DNA from 4 places in the Lactiplantibacillus sp. YT640 genome. Region 1 is predicted to be linked to each of the others. Evidence: predicted binding sites of a transcription regulator. Region 1 holds the regulator's gene; each other region holds the start of a gene.
What was found. Region 1 encodes NrdR, which represses ribonucleotide reductase genes. Its sites were predicted from a motif close to ACACNATATATNGTGT; they were not measured.
Positions count from the first base shown of each region.

Region 2: a site for NrdR is predicted at 1,761-1,776, ahead of ACOV1R_RS13625 (class Ib ribonucleoside-diphosphate reductase assembly flavoprotein NrdI). Genes of this name have one in related genera too.
Region 3: a site for NrdR is predicted at 2,222-2,237, ahead of pnuC (nicotinamide riboside transporter PnuC). Genes of this name have one in related genera too.
Region 4: a site for NrdR is predicted at 2,088-2,103, ahead of ACOV1R_RS08430 (deoxynucleoside kinase). Genes of this name have one in related genera too.

Region 1 covers NZ_JBMNVY010000004.1:161,395-165,611, reverse strand. Annotated here, with positions in the region: gene mutM (bifunctional DNA-formamidopyrimidine glycosylase/DNA-(apurinic or apyrimidinic site) lyase) at 1-798, shown strand, start outside; gene coaE (dephospho-CoA kinase) at 808-1,401, shown strand; gene nrdR (transcriptional regulator NrdR) at 1,443-1,958, shown strand; gene ACOV1R_RS04850 (replication initiation and membrane attachment family protein) at 1,980-3,383, shown strand; gene dnaI (primosomal protein DnaI) at 3,387-4,217, shown strand, end outside.
Region 2 covers NZ_JBMNVY010000033.1:2,626-6,842, reverse strand. Annotated here, with positions in the region: gene nrdE (class 1b ribonucleoside-diphosphate reductase subunit alpha) at 1-1,216, opposite strand, end outside; gene ACOV1R_RS13625 (class Ib ribonucleoside-diphosphate reductase assembly flavoprotein NrdI) at 1,244-1,696, opposite strand; gene ACOV1R_RS13620 (IS6 family transposase) at 2,147-2,833, opposite strand; partial or broken gene ACOV1R_RS13615 (zinc ribbon domain-containing protein) at 2,906-3,070, shown strand; gene nrdD (anaerobic ribonucleoside-triphosphate reductase) at 3,390-4,217, shown strand, end outside.
Region 3 covers NZ_JBMNVY010000002.1:258,022-262,238, forward strand. Annotated here, with positions in the region: gene ACOV1R_RS02795 (PLP-dependent cysteine synthase family protein) at 1-564, opposite strand, end outside; gene map (type I methionyl aminopeptidase) at 1,177-1,968, opposite strand; gene pnuC (nicotinamide riboside transporter PnuC) at 2,330-3,118, shown strand; gene ACOV1R_RS02810 (DUF2089 family protein) at 3,317-3,595, shown strand; gene ACOV1R_RS02815 (hypothetical protein) at 3,588-3,875, shown strand; gene treR (trehalose operon repressor) at 4,191-4,217, shown strand, end outside.
Region 4 covers NZ_JBMNVY010000010.1:42,678-46,894, forward strand. Annotated here, with positions in the region: gene ACOV1R_RS08420 (ABC transporter substrate-binding protein) at 1-527, shown strand, start outside; gene ACOV1R_RS08425 (glycerophosphodiester phosphodiesterase) at 548-1,234, shown strand; gene ACOV1R_RS08430 (deoxynucleoside kinase) at 1,416-2,063, opposite strand; gene mscL (large-conductance mechanosensitive channel protein MscL) at 2,168-2,548, opposite strand; gene ACOV1R_RS08440 (YhgE/Pip domain-containing protein) at 3,052-4,217, opposite strand, start outside.

The DNA of each region.
Region 1 (4,217 bases):
GTTCGTCGCGGCTTAAATCGTCTGGTTAGCGGGGCAACGATTGCTAGTATCGAGGTTTTTTGGCCGAAAATTATTAATAATGATGTCGATAGTTTCAAACAGCGTTTAGCCAACCAAACGATCCAGACCATTGATCGGCGGGGGAAGTATTTATTGTTTCGCTTTAGCAATGGTCTGACGATGGTGTCGCATTTGCGGATGGAAGGCAAGTATAATGTTGTACCGCGTGGTGAAGATCAAGGTAAACACACGCACGTGATCTTCCATCTGACCGATGATCGTGATTTGTTGTACAACGATACGCGTAAGTTCGGGCGAATGACGCTCGTGCCGACCGGTGAAGAAAACACGGTGGCGGGATTGCGGACAATTGGCCCGGAACCCGTTGCTGAACAGTTAACACTGGCTTATATGACGGCCACTTTTGGCAAGTCGAAAAAGATGATCAAACCACTATTGTTGGATCAAAGTAAGATTGCGGGCATTGGGAACATTTATGCGGACGAAACGCTATGGATGAGTAAGATTCATCCAATGCGGCCTGCTAATTCACTAACTACTGATGAGATTGCAACATTGCGCCAAAACATTATTGATGAAATGGCGATGGCAATTAAAGGTCACGGCACCACTGTTCATTCATTTTCAACGGCATTTGGTGAGGCCGGTCAGTTTCAAAATCACTTACACGTCTATGGTCGTGAAGGGGAACCTTGCGAACGGTGTGGCACGATTATTGAGAAAATCAAAGTGGCACAGCGAGGGACCCATTTTTGTCCGTTAGAACAACGGTTGTAGGTGATCAAGATGACAAAGCTGATTGGATTGACTGGTGGCATTGCCACTGGTAAGTCGACTGTTTCTAAGCTGCTGGCAACTAAGTTACCAATCGTTGATGCGGATAAAATCGCGTGGCAGGTTGAAGGGCCAGGCCAACCGACGACCCAAAAGATTGTGGCGCACTTTGGTCAGCAAGCAGTGCTGGCAGACGGGCGGCTGAATCGGCCATGGCTTGGCCAGTTGGTTTTTAACGATGCTCAAGCTTTACAAGCCTTAACCGCAATTACACGGTTACCGATTCAGTACGCGATGTTCGAAGCGATTGTCGCGGCAAACCAGCAACAGCCCGACGCAATTATTTTAGATGTGCCGTTGTTATTTGAAAGTGGCTGGCAACATGTTTGTGATCAAGTGTTGGTTGTGACGGCACCACCAGCCGTAGTATTGCAGCGGTTAATGGCACGTAACCACTTATCGCAACAGGCGGCTCAGGCACGAATTGACAGCCAAATGCCACTTGCACAGAAGGTCGCAAGGGCTGACGTTGTCATTGATAACGGGGCCAACATTGATAAAACTAAAGCAGCCGTGTTAAAATGGCTGAAAACTATTACTAAATAAAGAAAAACTGATTGTTAGTTGTTACAAGGGGTGAGAAGTCTATGCAATGTCCACATTGTCATCATAATGGCTCCCGCGTGGTTGACAGTCGACCAACTGATGATGGTCGCGTGATTCGACGGCGCCGGGAATGCGAAAACTGTGGGTTCCGGTTCACAACATTTGAACGGGTCGAAGCCACGCCATTATTAGTCATTAAGAAAAATGGTGCCCGCGAAGAATTCAATCGTGAAAAAGTCTTGCGCGGAATTATTCGCTCGGCCGAGAAACGACCCGTTAGCATGGAAACCATGACGGGCGTCGTTGATGATGTTGAAAATAAGGTCCGGTCACTGGGCGAAAATGAAATTTCAAGCCAAGTTATCGGCGAGTATGTCATGGAGCAATTGGCAGATATTGACGAAATTTCGTACATTCGTTTTGCCAGTGTTTACCGGCAATTCAAGGATATGCACGTCTTCTTGAATGAACTCCAAGATATGATGGAGCGTGATAAGGTCAAACTGGCAAAACCGTCAGCGAAGACGACCCACGCACCTAAACGAAAAAAAGATTAGTGAAAAAGAATGGTGAACAACATGCCAAATGATGAACCCTTAACACCCAAAACTGGGTTAGTGGTCCCGCAAGCACCAGCGCTCAGTGCGGCGCAACAAGCTGTATTGGCGGAATTATACTTGCCACTGATGGGGCCATTGGCATATAGCTTGTACGCGGCGTTACGTAGCTTACAGAGTAGCGAGAATGAGCTGAGCAATCGACGCAGTCACGCGGAACTGCTTGGCATCCTAAATGTGGACTTGCCGACGGTGTTAGCGGCTCGGCGTAAACTTGAAGCAACTGGCTTGTTGCGCAGCTATTATCAACAAGATGAATTGGGTGCCATGTACATTTATCAATTACAAGCACCATTACTGGCGTTACAATTCTTTGCGGATGATCTATTGAGTGTCCTATTGTTAGATACGGTCGGTGAGTTACGTTATCAACAACTTGCTGGCGATTTTGCAGCACAGCCGATTGACTTGACGGCTGCCAAAGACGTGACGGCAAATATCTTAGATGTGTTTCACGTTGATAGTCAAAAAGTTACGACGCCACCTCTTTCAGTGCAAAAGGTGCGCGCCCAATTGGCGGCCAATGAACCGGCCGAGGATCACTCGCCCGTGCTCAGTGACGATGACTTTGACTGGCAACTGTTGGGGCAAATTTTGAAGCAGAACTATGTTGATCTCAAACAGGTTGCGAGTTCACGGCAACTGATCATTACGGAAAGTCGGGTCTACGGCATCAGTGAGATTGAGATGGCTAAGTTAATCAGTGAAGTGGCTAGTTTAACAACGGGTCAGTTTGATGAAAATCAATTGAAATTATTGATTGCGCGGCGCTATGAACGGCCCGCAGTTTCGAGTCAGCAGGTCGCTACGGAAGCAACGGTTGCAACGACGACCACTAAGGATAACAAGGCTTCAGCACAGCTCTCAACGGCTGAGCAGCAACTCGTGACGTATGCTAAGCAGACAGTGCCGTATGACTTTTTATCAGCTTTGAAGCAGGAGAAACATGGTTTTGTGACGAGCGGTGAGAACCGGCTAGTTCATGATTTAATTGGTCGGGGGGTATTACCCAATGCCGTCATCAACATGGTGATCTACTACTTATTGCAAAATCGGGAGTTAGCTGCCCTTAATCGTAATTTGCTAGAAACAGTCGCCAATGATTGGCAACAACACGGCATTACGACGCCGGAAGCGGCTTTGATGTATTTGAAGCAACGTAAACAGCCGAAATCAACACCAACACGGCGCAAGAACAATCGACCGACGCGTAAGGAGATTATGCCAAAGTGGGCCCAACAACAGCAACAGACTGAGAGTGGTAAGCAACCAGCTCAGACCGGTAAACAAATTACTGCTGCCCAACGCAAACAGCTTGCTGATCGACTAGCAAAGCTTGAGACAAATTCGGAAAAGGAGGACTAAAACATGGAGAATATCTCAGAAACACTCCGGACGTTAATGAATCGGAAAAACTTGAATCATCGGTATGAGGCGTTAATGACAACTGTGTACCAAGATCCAGATGTTCGCCAGTTTTTAGCTGCTCATCAAAACGAATTATCTTCGGATGCGCTAGAACGTTCAGCGGCTAAATTATATGAATTTTGTGAAGAGAAACGTAAAATTGCGCGGCACGAGCCAACTCAAGCACCTGGGTATCAGCCGACATTAGTGATGAGTAATCACTTGATTGACATTGCTTATCAGCCAACACCACAAATGCAAGAACAGCAAGCTGCTCACGCATTGCAACAGCGGGTTCGATCAATCAGCATGCCGAAAAATATTCAGACGGCGGACTTAAAGACGTATGATCAAGATGGTGACCGGGCGACAGCATTAATGGCAGCACTTGATTTTATTGATGCCTATACACAAGCGCCCAAGCGTTTTCACCGGGGCTTATATCTCTACGGCTCATTTGGTGTCGGTAAAACTTATTTACTCGGTGGGATGGCGAACGCGTTGGCTGCTAAGGGTTTCAATACGACCTTGATTCATTTTCCGAGTTTTGCGGTCGAGATGAAGCGCTCAATTAGTAACAATACGTCGGCGGATAAGGTCGATGCGATTAAACGGGCACCGATTCTCATGATTGATGATATCGGTGCGGATGCTTCGTCGACTTGGATTCGGGACGATGTGCTCGGGGTTATTCTGGAGTATCGAATGCAGGAGGAACTGCCAACTTGTTTTTCGTCTAATTTTTCGATGCAAGAATTGCAAGATGGTTATTTGACGCTCTCACAAAAGGGT
Region 2 (4,217 bases), on a different contig from region 1:
CGAGGTTACATGAAATATCGGTACCAATGGTCTTATACGATAGATCATCATCAAGTTCTGAGGGTTCCTGGGGCTGGAGAATTTCACTACAGAGATTACTCATAATAATTTTGCCATCGACGGGGTTCGTGCGGTTCGCCGTATCAATGTTCAAGATGTAAGGATACCCAGATTCTTGTTGGAGTTGAGAAATCTTTTGTTCTAGCTTCCGGGCGTTAAAGACCGATTTTTTGATGTTCGGGTTGGCAACCATGTTGTCATATTCCTTCGTGATATCAATGTAGGCAAATGGCGTGTGGTATTCGCGTTCAACGTCATAGGGACTAAAAAGATACATCGGTTCGTTAGTCTTGAGCAATTCATAGTATTTATCGGGAACGATCAGCCCGAGGGACAGGGTCTTTACCCGAATTTTTTCATCCGCGTTTTCTTTTTTGGTATCCAGAAAATGTAAAATATCGGGATGGAAAACGTTGAGATAGACAACCCCAGCACCGTTACGTTGACCAAGCTGGTTACTGTAACTAAATGAGTCCTCAAGTAACTTCATCACTGGTACAACCCCGGACGAGGCGTTGGCAATTTTTTTGATAGAATCGCCTGAGGCACGGAGATTTGACAGGTTAACACCGACGCCACCGCCAATCCGTGATAGTTGAAGGGCGGAATTAACGCCACGGCCAATGGAGAGCATTGAGTCGGCCATATCAATTAGGAAACACGACACCATTTCTCCGCGGCGCTTTTTCCCCGCGTTGAGGAAAGTGGGAGTGGCGGGCTGATAACGCTGTGAAATTAATTCATCGGCAACGTCATTAGCAAGTTGCTCATCACCGTTTGCAAGGTAGAGGGCATTGAAGACGACACGGTCGATAAAGCTTTCCAAGAATTGTTGTCCGTCGTTGGTTTTCATGGCGTACTGTGTGTAAAACTTGTACGCGCCGAGAAAACTGCGGAAATGGAAGTGATGGTCTTTCATTCGGTCGAACAAGGACCGCACAAATTCGTGGGAATACTGATTCAGGATATCTGGATCAATGTAATCTTCGTTGACTAAGTAGTTTAATTTGGCATCCAATGAATCAAATTGTTTAGTCTTTGGTTCGACCGTCTCTTCAAAATAGGCCTTGAGGGCTTCTTGATCGTAATATAGCGGAATTTCTCCGTCGACGGGGATGTTTACGAGGTTATTTAAGTAAAAATAGGTGTTTTCCATTTCTGGGGTGCTAGTTGCCATTAGGGACTACTCCTTTGTTGTTTGAGAACTGAATTGATCGCGATAGGTTAAGATTGCATCGGCGATGCGAGGAAAATCGTGTGCTGTGCCACGTAGTTCAAAATCGGTAATGTAGGGAAAACCGAAGCGCTCAGCGTACTGTTTAGCCGTGAGTGCAAACTGCTTATTAAAATTACGATTGCCGCTACCGATAATCCCGTAACAACGGCGATAATTATCTTCGTGTTCTAGGTAATCCCCCAAAATGGTGGTCAAGATTTCGGTGTAGCCGTTGTTAACTCCGTTACCGCCTTTAAGAAAGGCCGGCAGGAAGGCAACAAACGGTTGGTCGAGAGTGGTGAATTCGGGGTGTTCTTTAACGTTAATTGAATTAACTTGAATGTGGCGTTCTTCTTCAAAGTATTTTGTCAGTTTGCCAATAAAATATTTGGTATTACCGCTCAAACTGATGTAGAGAATATTTACAGGTTCCGTAGCGAATCATCGTCCTTTGTCTATATATAGTGTGACGTGAATTATCGTAGCACAATATATAGCGTTTGAATACCGACTTTCCCAAAATGAATCTATTGAATTGCTAAAATATGAATTAACATTATCATTTGATAATGACGATTAAACGGCTGGTACCGGGGATGATTAAATTACGGTGGTGGCCAAAAAAGACAATAAAAAATCAATTTGAAATAATGAGATTTCAAATCGACAATTTTTTAATCAAGTTTTATGAGTTTAGTTGGGTCAATGACGCATCAAAGCGTGCCAGATGACGCTTGCGAATTGAACGCCAGATAAATTAAGCGTGTCGTCGTTAATCAATCAGCCACTTGGCTTCACGAAGTTAGTTTGGTTCTGGTGCAAAATTAACAAAATAGTCTTTTTAATACATTGGGACGATTGTTGAACGGATCATTGTACTAATAATTCGATTAGTGATTGTGACGACGAAAAACCAAAGAGACTTGGTTCTCTTTGGCTTACTTTATGTAGTTGATGCATGACTTCAATCCCACTTAGCGTTTTTAGCGCAGTTCGTAGTGATTGAAAACCGCTTGATTTTACTAAGACGTGTTTAATTAACCGATGATCTTGTTCAATCAAATTATTACGATATTTAGAACATTGGTGATTTGCTTTCACCAATAAGCCATCTTTAATTACTTGTTTAATAGCCTTTAAAGTGCCAGCATATTGATCAGTAACCAGACAATCAGGACGACCATAGGTCGTCAATAAACGTTTCAAAAAATGATAGGCGGATTGATAATCACGATGTTTACGTAACTCAAAATCTAGTGTTAATCCATGACTATCAATGGCTCGATAGAAGTAATGCCAACGAGCTTTGATTTTAATATAGGTTTCATCAACTCGCCAGCTTTGACTATGAGTATCTCGCTGTTTTCGCCATAATAATTTGAATAGTGGCCCGTAATGGTGAACCCAGCGCATGACGGTTGTATGATGAATAATAATTCCACGGTCACGCAAAATTTCAACCACATCACGGTAGCTTAATGAGAATCTAAAATAGTAGCCAACGGCTACCAAAATAATATCTTTTTGGAAATGTCGCCCTTTAAAATAATTTTCCATCATCGCTACCTCGCTTTTTAGGCTAATTATACTCAAAATAAGTTTACCTGAAAAATTTTGCACCAGAACCGTAAACAGTTGGTCACTGTTAATCCAAGAAAGACATCTCAAATCTGCTCAAGCTGTGGGTACGATGATGGTAAACATACCTTAGATATTAGACAGTGGATATGTCCTAACTGTGGTATTAATCACGATAGAGACATTAATGCTGCTATCAATATATTAAACGTTTAATAAAAGACTAAACTGGGTCGGAACGACCCTTAGTAAATAGCCGTAACCTCTGCACTGATATTCCTAGAATATACGTGTAAGTCAGCGGTGTTCCTAGAAGCTCGTTACTTTAGTGACGAGTAGTTCACTAAAGACTATGCCGATGACATTTTCATCTGTGATTTCTCTTAACCCCGATTAACAAAAGCAAAACGCGATTCAGTTAAACATTTCTGTCATCAACAAATGTTATTGTATAAATGCGAGCTATGCTATAATAAAACTGTAAGTCTAACATTATCGTTAGACTTAAAATAAAAACTCAGAAAGGTCTGACTACATGCAACTAAAAGATGTTGTTAACGAACTATCATTGTCAGAAATGCAAATCACACGACTTGCCAATGATAAAAAAATTGTTCGCTATCACAAAAATCATTCAAAGATGTGGGAATATGACGACGAAAGTGTCTTCGTTTATAAGCATTATCTCGAAGAAAAACAACGCTTAGCACAACGTTATAATACCCAAAAAACCGTAATCAAGCGCAACAAATCCATTGCTAAATTCCACCGTGAAAACATTACAAACGCTGTCACAAAAGCATTTGAAGATGTGTATTCAAACATCGAAGACCACATCACCAAGATTGATCAAATTGTTGATTTAACAATTAACAAATTGTTACGACAAAATAAAATGCAATTTGACATTACTGAGATTCAATCCGCCGTTGAACAATCACTTGTTGATGTTGAAGAATTTAAAGTTGCCGAAGCGTATACAGCATATCGTTTACAACACGACATCGATCGTAAAAAACAAACATCTGTTGATTACCAAATTAACAAGCTATTGAAAAAAGATGATGACGTTGTTAACGAAAATGCTAACAAAGACGCTGATGTTTATGCCACCAAACGTGATTTGACCGCTGGTGCCGTTTCAAAAGCAATCGGCTTAAAAATATTGCCAAAAAAAATTGCCGATGCTAATATCAAAGGTTTGATTCACTGGCATGATTTAGATTATAGTCCTGCAAACCAATATCACAATTGTGGATTAATCGACTTAGAAGACATGTTGAAGAATGGATTCACATTAGGAAACGCTGATGTTGAATCGCCCCACACATTGACAACCGCGGTAGCACAAGCATCACAGATA
Region 3 (4,217 bases), on a different contig from region 1:
AAGATAAGCCGCTACTCCGGCAAATGTCCCACCGCTACCGGCTCCAGCGACGAAGGCGGTTATAGGTGCAGGCATGTCCGCCAGAATTTCTGGTGCCAGTGTGTGGTAATAAGCCGCGGGATTAGCCGGATTCTTGAATTGCATGGGGACGTAACTGTTGGAAATCGTTGCGGCTAGTGCCTCAGCTTTGCGAATGGCACCTTTGATTCCTTCCTCGCTAGGTGTATGAACAATTTCAGCACCCAATGCTTGCATTAAAACTTGTTTTTCCATACTGAACTTTTCTGGGACGACTAAGATGGTACGTAGGTGGTGCGCTTGAGTTGCTAAGGCTAAACCAATTCCGGTGTTACCAGCAGTTGGTTCAATAATCGTTGTCTTGGCGTTAACCCGGCCCCGTTGCAAGCCGTCTTCAATCAGATAGGCTCCCAGCCGGTCCTTAATACTGCCGCCGGGGTTGAACATTTCAAGCTTGGCATAGATGTGACTGTGATTTGGAACCTCGATGGGTAACGCCATCAGGGGGGTGTGGCCGATAAGTTCTTGAACGTGCTGAATGAGCATATAAATTCCTCCAATCGCTGCGGTGGGGTGCCAAAAGCGACAAAAAAGGCGCGAGAATTCGAATGAATTCCTCGCGCCCAGTACAATATCCAGCCATGCTGGACATTGATTTTTAGGATGACACTCCTCAAAAAGTCAATGCTTAACAGGCCGAACATCGCGATAAGCGCGCAGTTCGGCAACAACAGTTATTCAAAGCACTACTTGTTAATTGAGTCATGTCTGATCCTCCTCTGGATTAATTGGGACTAACTATACAAGATGATTTTGAGCGCGTCAAGTGGTGAATGACGATTTGCAATAAGCGGTAAAAGATGAAGATTGGCTGAGAACGTTATTGAATCAGCGTTAGTTTTGCCAAACGGTTGTCATTAAAATAAATATATTAGGTGGTTGAATCAGTTGATTGTGACCGAGGATAAAGATGTTAAAATTTATCCAATATCAGTTTTTCATGTCTTATAATCAAGACGTTTTCCAAGACACATATAACTAGTTTTATTCTGACAATAGCTAGTGAACGTGCTGTTGATAATAACTAAAACAATCCCACCCTGATTAGCAAGTGACTAAACTAGGGTGGGATTGTTCGTGATTATAATTTAAATGATATTACTTATTCCATAAGTATTTAGCATCAAAATCATTATCGAATGATGATAAAATCTTAGGACCGTCATCGGTAACGACAAGGGTGTGCTCGTATTGGCAGCTAAGACTGCCATCTAAAGTGCGAACAGTCCAACCGTCATCGGCAGTTTCGCCAGAACGCCAGTCACCAATATTGACCATTGGTTCGATAGTAATGGTCATACCAGCTTTTAGACGGGTGCCGTGACCAGCTTCGCCATAATGTGGAACATCAGGCTTTTCGTGCATCGTCGGTCCAATACCATGACCAATGTATTCGCGTACAACGCCGTAACCCATTTCGTTTTCAGCGTAATTCTGAATAGCCCAGCCGATATCACCAATTCGGTTGCCAACAACGGCTTGGTCAATACCGAGGTATAGCGCTTTATGGGTCACTTCCATGAGTTTTTTAACTTCGGGTGATGGTGTACCAGCAACAAAGGCGTGGCAAGAGTCACTAAGGTAGCCATGGTAGTTAATAACGGTATCAACTTTTAATAAGTCTCCATCTTTGACCAAGATATCTTTACTAGGACAGCCGTGACAAATCATGTCATTGACGCTGACACAAGTTGAGTACTTATAACCTTCAAAGTTGAGTTCGCCAGGAGTAGCGTCGTGTGCAACGATGTATTCGTAGGCAAAGTGGTCAACATCCCAAGTCGTAATTCCGGGCTTGATGTAGTCTTCAAGGGCGTGAAACAGGCCAACCATGATGTCACCGGCAGCTTGCATCCCTTTGATTTCGCGATCTGATTTAAGCGTAATCATGAGGTTCCTCCAAAAAAATTAATTATATTGTGATGCTAAAAGTTTGTTCCTCTCCAGTATACTGCAAGCATTGTATTGCGACAAAACGCATTGTTTTGACCTGATATTGACAACGCTATCAGTAGGCCGAAATCAAAAAAATATAAAAAAATCAGCACGCCAAAAATACCAAATTGCCGGGGCGCAGTTGGATTAATTGTAAACAATTCAATATAAATTTGGAATTTTACCCTTTTCATCGGCCAAGATAATGATACAATATATTGTGTTGTTTCAAACGGAAACACTACATGTAGTAGTGTGACGTGACTGGTTGGCCAACTAGACACCTACAACCGCATATGAAAACGGAAAGAGGAGCATGATTTTGAGTAATTATTTTAAATTCTTATCACACCAACTAAAAGGTTGGCCACAACAGAACTACTATCTATTCTATTTTAGCCTAGGATGTCAAGTAATGACGTTAGTAAGTGCGCCAATTACAGCATTGTCTATTTTAACATTTATTGGGACCACTTTGGGTGTTCTTTGTGTGTTAGCCATTAATGCGGCTAAGTCAGTCAATGGATTATTAGGCGTCATCTCCGCCGCTTGCTTCATCGTAGTTGGTTTTTCAGCTAAGAACTATTTAAGCATTGGGGAACAATTAGCCTACGTCGTAACGCTTGATATTCCAGTACTATTAAGTGCTAATTGGAACGTCAACATGGTTTCAAAGATTCGGAAGTTTACGGGTAAGACGTGGATCGTCGCAATTGTCGCAACTTTAGTTGTTTATGCCATCTCCGGCTATCTTATTGGTGCCTTAACTGATGATCCCCGGCCATGGGTCGATGCCATTAGTTTTGCGATTTGTTTAACGGCCGGCGTTATTTGCTTCCTCCGTTACAACAACCAGTATTTCTGGTGGATTGCCTCTGGTTTAGCACAAATGGTCCTCTGGTTCATCTCGTTCCGTCAAGGTTCGGCGACACTAGCAATGTTCATTAATAGTTCCGTTTATCTGATGAACGATGTCTTGGCTTTCACTGTTTCACCTTGGTATAACAAACATGAACGCGCTCGGTTGATGGCCGAAGAACAAGCAGCTAGTGATGCAGCTAGCGCGGATGCTAGTGATAATCAGGCATTTGGATTGAATCACTAAAGGTCAGCTAATAAATTTACTGAGACTAGTAGCGTTAATATTCTAAATAAGGCGAGTACTGTAATTCTTTTGGATTAGAGTACTCGTCTTTATTTGAATAGCTCCGGATTGTATCAGTTATCAAATATATGATTTTTTATTGACATTATAATAAACAATGTTAAAGTTTAATAAACAATATTAAAAAAGAGGGATGCTATGGACTGGTTTGTGAATTTAGAACGTGAGGATCAGGAATTTGTTAAACAATTGGTTATTGCCTCAGGTTCTCTAAAACAACTCGCTAAGATTTATCAAGTGAGTTATCCAACCGTGCGAATGCGGTTAAACACGATTATTCAAAAAATTAACTTTATTGAGGACAACGGTGCAAATACGTTTGAAACGAAGGTTATGAAATTGGTAATCGATGAGAAATTATCGTTAGAGGTAGCAAAACAGATTATTACTGACTTTAGGGAGGAACAACATGAGTGATTTTAAAGGAATTCTGATTGGTATGTTGGTCGTTGCAGTGCTCTATATGTTAGATCGATACTTACCAAGGTGGTTTGGGGCAATTCCGGGAGCTGGCTTTTTAGGCTTTATTATTTACATTGTTTTTACAAAAGAGGTCTCTTTATTATCAATAGTAACCGTATTGTTAGTTGGCGAAGCCGTGCTGAATGGTATCTGGATAGATGCACTCGTGAACCGAAAGAGAAAAATGAAAAAAGAAGTAGCAACAATGAAAGCGAAAGATTTATTGCGAAAATAGTAATATTAATGAAATCATCAGATATAGAATCGACATTGGTTGGAGATTGCTGTTAGCGCTCTGCGAATGTCGATTTTTTATTATGGTGCGGACTATCCTGCTAGTTCAACCAATACTGTATAGGTGTTGGCACTTATTATGAAGCAGTTATTGAATACTGAAATATAAGCTCGGATTTTGTGAACTCTAGACATGTCTAGACCTGATCTGGCTGGTATAATCTACAAATTTAATTGGGTTATTATTTAAATATTGACAACTTGTCTAAACAAGTCTATATTCATAAATGAAAACGATAACAAAGGGGTGGTTGCCGTGAATAAAGCGGCCTTAGTTTATCAA
Region 4 (4,217 bases), on a different contig from region 1:
GCCATTTGGGTATCTTCATGCAATCGTCCGCGAACACGGGTCAGTTGTATCAAGTGCTCAAAAATGATCTAGGTGTCACATATTTCCCACGGCCGAATGGTCAGAGAGCCAACGGAATCGCAGTTGGTGGGGCGGCACTTTGGATTGCGAACGATAAACCAAGCGCGGTCCAAGATGGCGCGTGGGAATTCACTAAGTTTCTCGCTAGCGCACAGACGCAAGCCGATTGGCAAGCCAAGACTGGTTATTTAGCCGTTAATAAGGGGGCTAAGGACGAGCCAACGCTGAAAAAACTATTCAAGAAGTCGCCGGTCCTAGAAGTTTCTGGTAATCAGATGCTACGAACGAAGCCTAATAATACGAACTCAGGTGTCTTTGTCGATGGTTGGGTTCCCGCACGGACGGCGATTCAAACGGCGATGCAGCAGATTTTTGCAGGCCAAGATATTCGACAATCGTTGCAAACGGCTGAAAATACGTACAATAAAGTGTTAGAATCAAATAACCGTGCAAACGGTCGTCATTAATTGGAAAGAGTTGAAGAATTGTGCCAAATATGTCGTTGATTTATGGTCATCGGGGCGTTCCCGTTAAGTTTCCTGAGAATTCGCTAGCTGGGTTTGCGTATGCCATCAGTCATCATATCGATGGCTTAGAGTTTGACGTCCATCTTACCCAGGATCAAATACCAGTGATTATGCATGACGAACGAATCGATCGAACTACTAATGGGCAAGGGGCCATTGCGGATCTGACCTTCGAACAGTTGCGTAGATTTGAATTAGCAAATGGAGAGCCCGTCCCATCCTTACAAGAATTTTTAAACTTAGTGAGTGGGGAGCCCGTTCACTTGAACCTTGAGTTGAAGACTGATCGACACTATTATCTTGATATCGAGCGGATTGTGCTACGGATGGTCCGGCAGACTGACTTAATTTATCCGGTCGTTTTTTCGTCGTTTAATCTGAAGAGTTTACAGCGGGCCTACGCCATTGATGCCAGCCAGAAATATGCTTTTTTGACTTCAGCGCGTCTGGGTAATCCGGATGAGTTTGCGACTCACGAACACTTAGAAGGGGTGCATCTTGAACACTATCAACCTGTACACCATGTTGCTGAACGGGTTTGGACAGTGGATGAGCCAATCGTAATGCAACAATTGTTCGCAGCCTCGGTCAATGCGGTGATTACCAATAACTTTGAGTTAGCCCAACAAGTCCGGGCAGCCATGTAATCGAGCGCAATTGTGCTAGTGCGGCATTCAAAGATTGTCGTTTGGTAATGCGACACTACCCGCGCTACCTAGTTAGCTGGTCGCGAGTCATTAAGAAGTTTCTGTATTGTTTGCTCGCTAGATTGTGCGCAATAAAAGCGCTAGTCCCCATTATCGGGACTGGCGCTTTTAGCATGATTAATTAAACTGTGGTTGGATTGCGAATCTTGCCTAATTCAGAATCGATTTGAGCCAGCACTGCTTGTTGGTTAGCAGGTTTTTCCAAGTCGTACTGTTGTAAATCAATCTTCATTTTAGGGCTAGCATCGTATTCATCGTACCATTTCCGATAAGCGGTCCACATCTTATAGTAATAAGATTCCAGTTCAGGGTTGTGGTCGAACTGTTCGTAGTCGCGACCACGTTTCTTGATCCGGTAAAGAATCGTATCGAAGTCAGTTTCAGAGTAGACCATCAAGTCTGGTGCCTTCTTAGGCAGTTCAGTCAATTCGGTCATCATATTGTCTAGTAGTTGCAAGTAAACATTCAATTCAGTGTCAGAGATGTTTCCTTCAGCGTTGTTTTCTTTGGTGAAGAGGGCATCTTCATAGATGGAGCGGTCGAGGACGTTGTTATCGTCGGCCAATGCCTTCTTGATCATTGCAAAACGTTTGTTGAGGAAATAGATTTGTAATAGGAACCCGTAATTCTTAGGATCCGAATAATAAAGTGGCAATACGGGGTTGTCGCCAACCGGTTCGTAAAATGCCTTAGTTCCAAGGTGGTCAGCAATTAACCCCGTTAACGTGGTTTTGCCGACTCCAATCATTCCTGCTGTTATTATCACCATGATAGCCCCTCTTTATAAAAAATTGCACAATATATTGTATCTCAAAAAAAGTTTTAATACCATATAGACTTTTAATGAAAAATTTGCTTGGGAGCTATTTTCACTTATTTTTTAGCCTGTTCCTTTAATAAATCACGAATTTCTTCTAGATATTGCGCGGAAACATCGACTTCTTCTTCCTCGGGTTCTTCTGGTTCATTTTTAACCACTTTATTAATAATTTTCACCAGAATGAAAACGACGATGGCGACGATGAAGAAATTAATGATGGCATTTAGAAAGGACCCGTACTTAAAAGTAGCATCACCGATACTGAACTTTAGATTGGATAAATCAACTTTGCCTAAGAAAATCCCAATCAGTGGATTAATTAAGTTGTCTGTCAACGATTTAACAATGGCCGTAAAAGCGGACCCGATAATAACCCCAACGGCCAAATCAATCACGTTACCGCGGGCAATAAATTCCTTGAATTCTTTGATCATGCGACTCGCACTCCTTTATTAATTGACTGTTAACAGTATAGCCAAAATCAAACGCTGACTCAATCAATATACCAATCTAATTTAACCGTAAGCTTGTCCCTAACTAAAGCATACCCATACTAATTTGAGGTGGTATCATGATTAGTTTTGTTTGGATAGTGACTTAATGTTGTTCTGAATGATTGTTGTGGTGCATTTGAGACTAGTTAATGGTTTTAGTTAGTTGGGCTGTTGACTGACAAGCTAGATGACTTAGCGTGTGTGACATCCGGTCAAAATGAGTCTGTGAAAAGCAGTCTCAAGTAATGGGGAAGTCGTTTCAATATTAGTAGGGATTTTCACGAATACTAATAATATGGTAGTAGGTTAAGGTGTTGACCAGCGAATCAGAATTAACAGCACCATTTGGGTAAAGTCGTCAACTTAGTTAGCTGCTAAAAACGACTCTCTCTGATATAGAGAAAGTCGTTTTGGCAGTGTTTCGAGATCATAAATCCAAATAACTAATTCGTTTTATTGTCAGATGCTTTAGCTTGAGCCTTTCGCCGAACCAACGTGGCTAACTTACTCTGAGTGGCTTTGACGGCGACGGGGTCTTCAAAGTCAATTTGAGCCAGCCGAGGGTAACGACGGATAAAGAACAACCAGGTCAGAGCAATAAACAGCATTAGAATCAGTGCTAAGACGCCCATCTCAGGAAGAGCAGAATTACCAGTCATTAAGGTCTGCCGCAAGCCGTTGACGCTGTAACTCATTGGTAACCACGGGTGGATTGTTTGGAAAAAGTGACCTGACAGCTGAATTGGATACGTTCCGGCTGAACCACCGAGCTGTAAGACTAGTAGTACCATACTGAAGAAGGCGCCAGCTTTGCCGAAGACAAGGTTAAGCCAAGCGACGATCGTCATGAAGAGTAGCGCCGTTAGCGTGAGTAACAACCAAGTGGCAAACGGATGAATCGGGCTGAGTCCGTTGATTAACATCATCAAGCCGAGCATAATCGTACTTTCCATGATTGAAAAGACGAGCATGATGCTGGCCTTGCTACTCCACCAATCCAGTGCCGATTGCGGGTGTTTGCGTGGGGTATACATATCAAACATCATATTGAGGGCGAGCGCGCCGACAAATAACGAGACACTTAACATATACGGCGCCATACCAGTACCGTTGTTTGGTACATCATCACGGTCCTGGTGAGTTGTAGTGACGGGTTTGGCAACTTGTTGATACGTCAGTTTTGATGGATTGAGATTCCCCTTGCTTGCGGCCGTTCCTAATTTGGTCGCTAATGCTTGGTTACCAGTTTGAATCTTATTACCAGCGGTTGTAACTTGGTTAGCACCCACGGCTAGTTGCTGAGCTCCGGTGGCTAATTGCCCATTGCCACTAGTGAGTTGCTGACTGCCATTAGCGAGTGCAATACCCGTTGTGCCGAGTCGATGTAAGCCAGTGGTGACTTGTTGACTGCCCGTAACTAACTGTGAGATGCCAGTTGTTAAGCTGGGTAGGTTGGTCTGTGCAGATTGAAGACCCGTAGCCACGCGGCTGGCACCTTGTGTTAGCTGGTTGCCCTGGGTGCTGAGTTGACGCGTGCCCGCGGTCAGCTGTTGAGAACCCGCGGCAACTTGCCCCGCACCCGTAGCCAGTTGGTGACTTCTCTGATTGA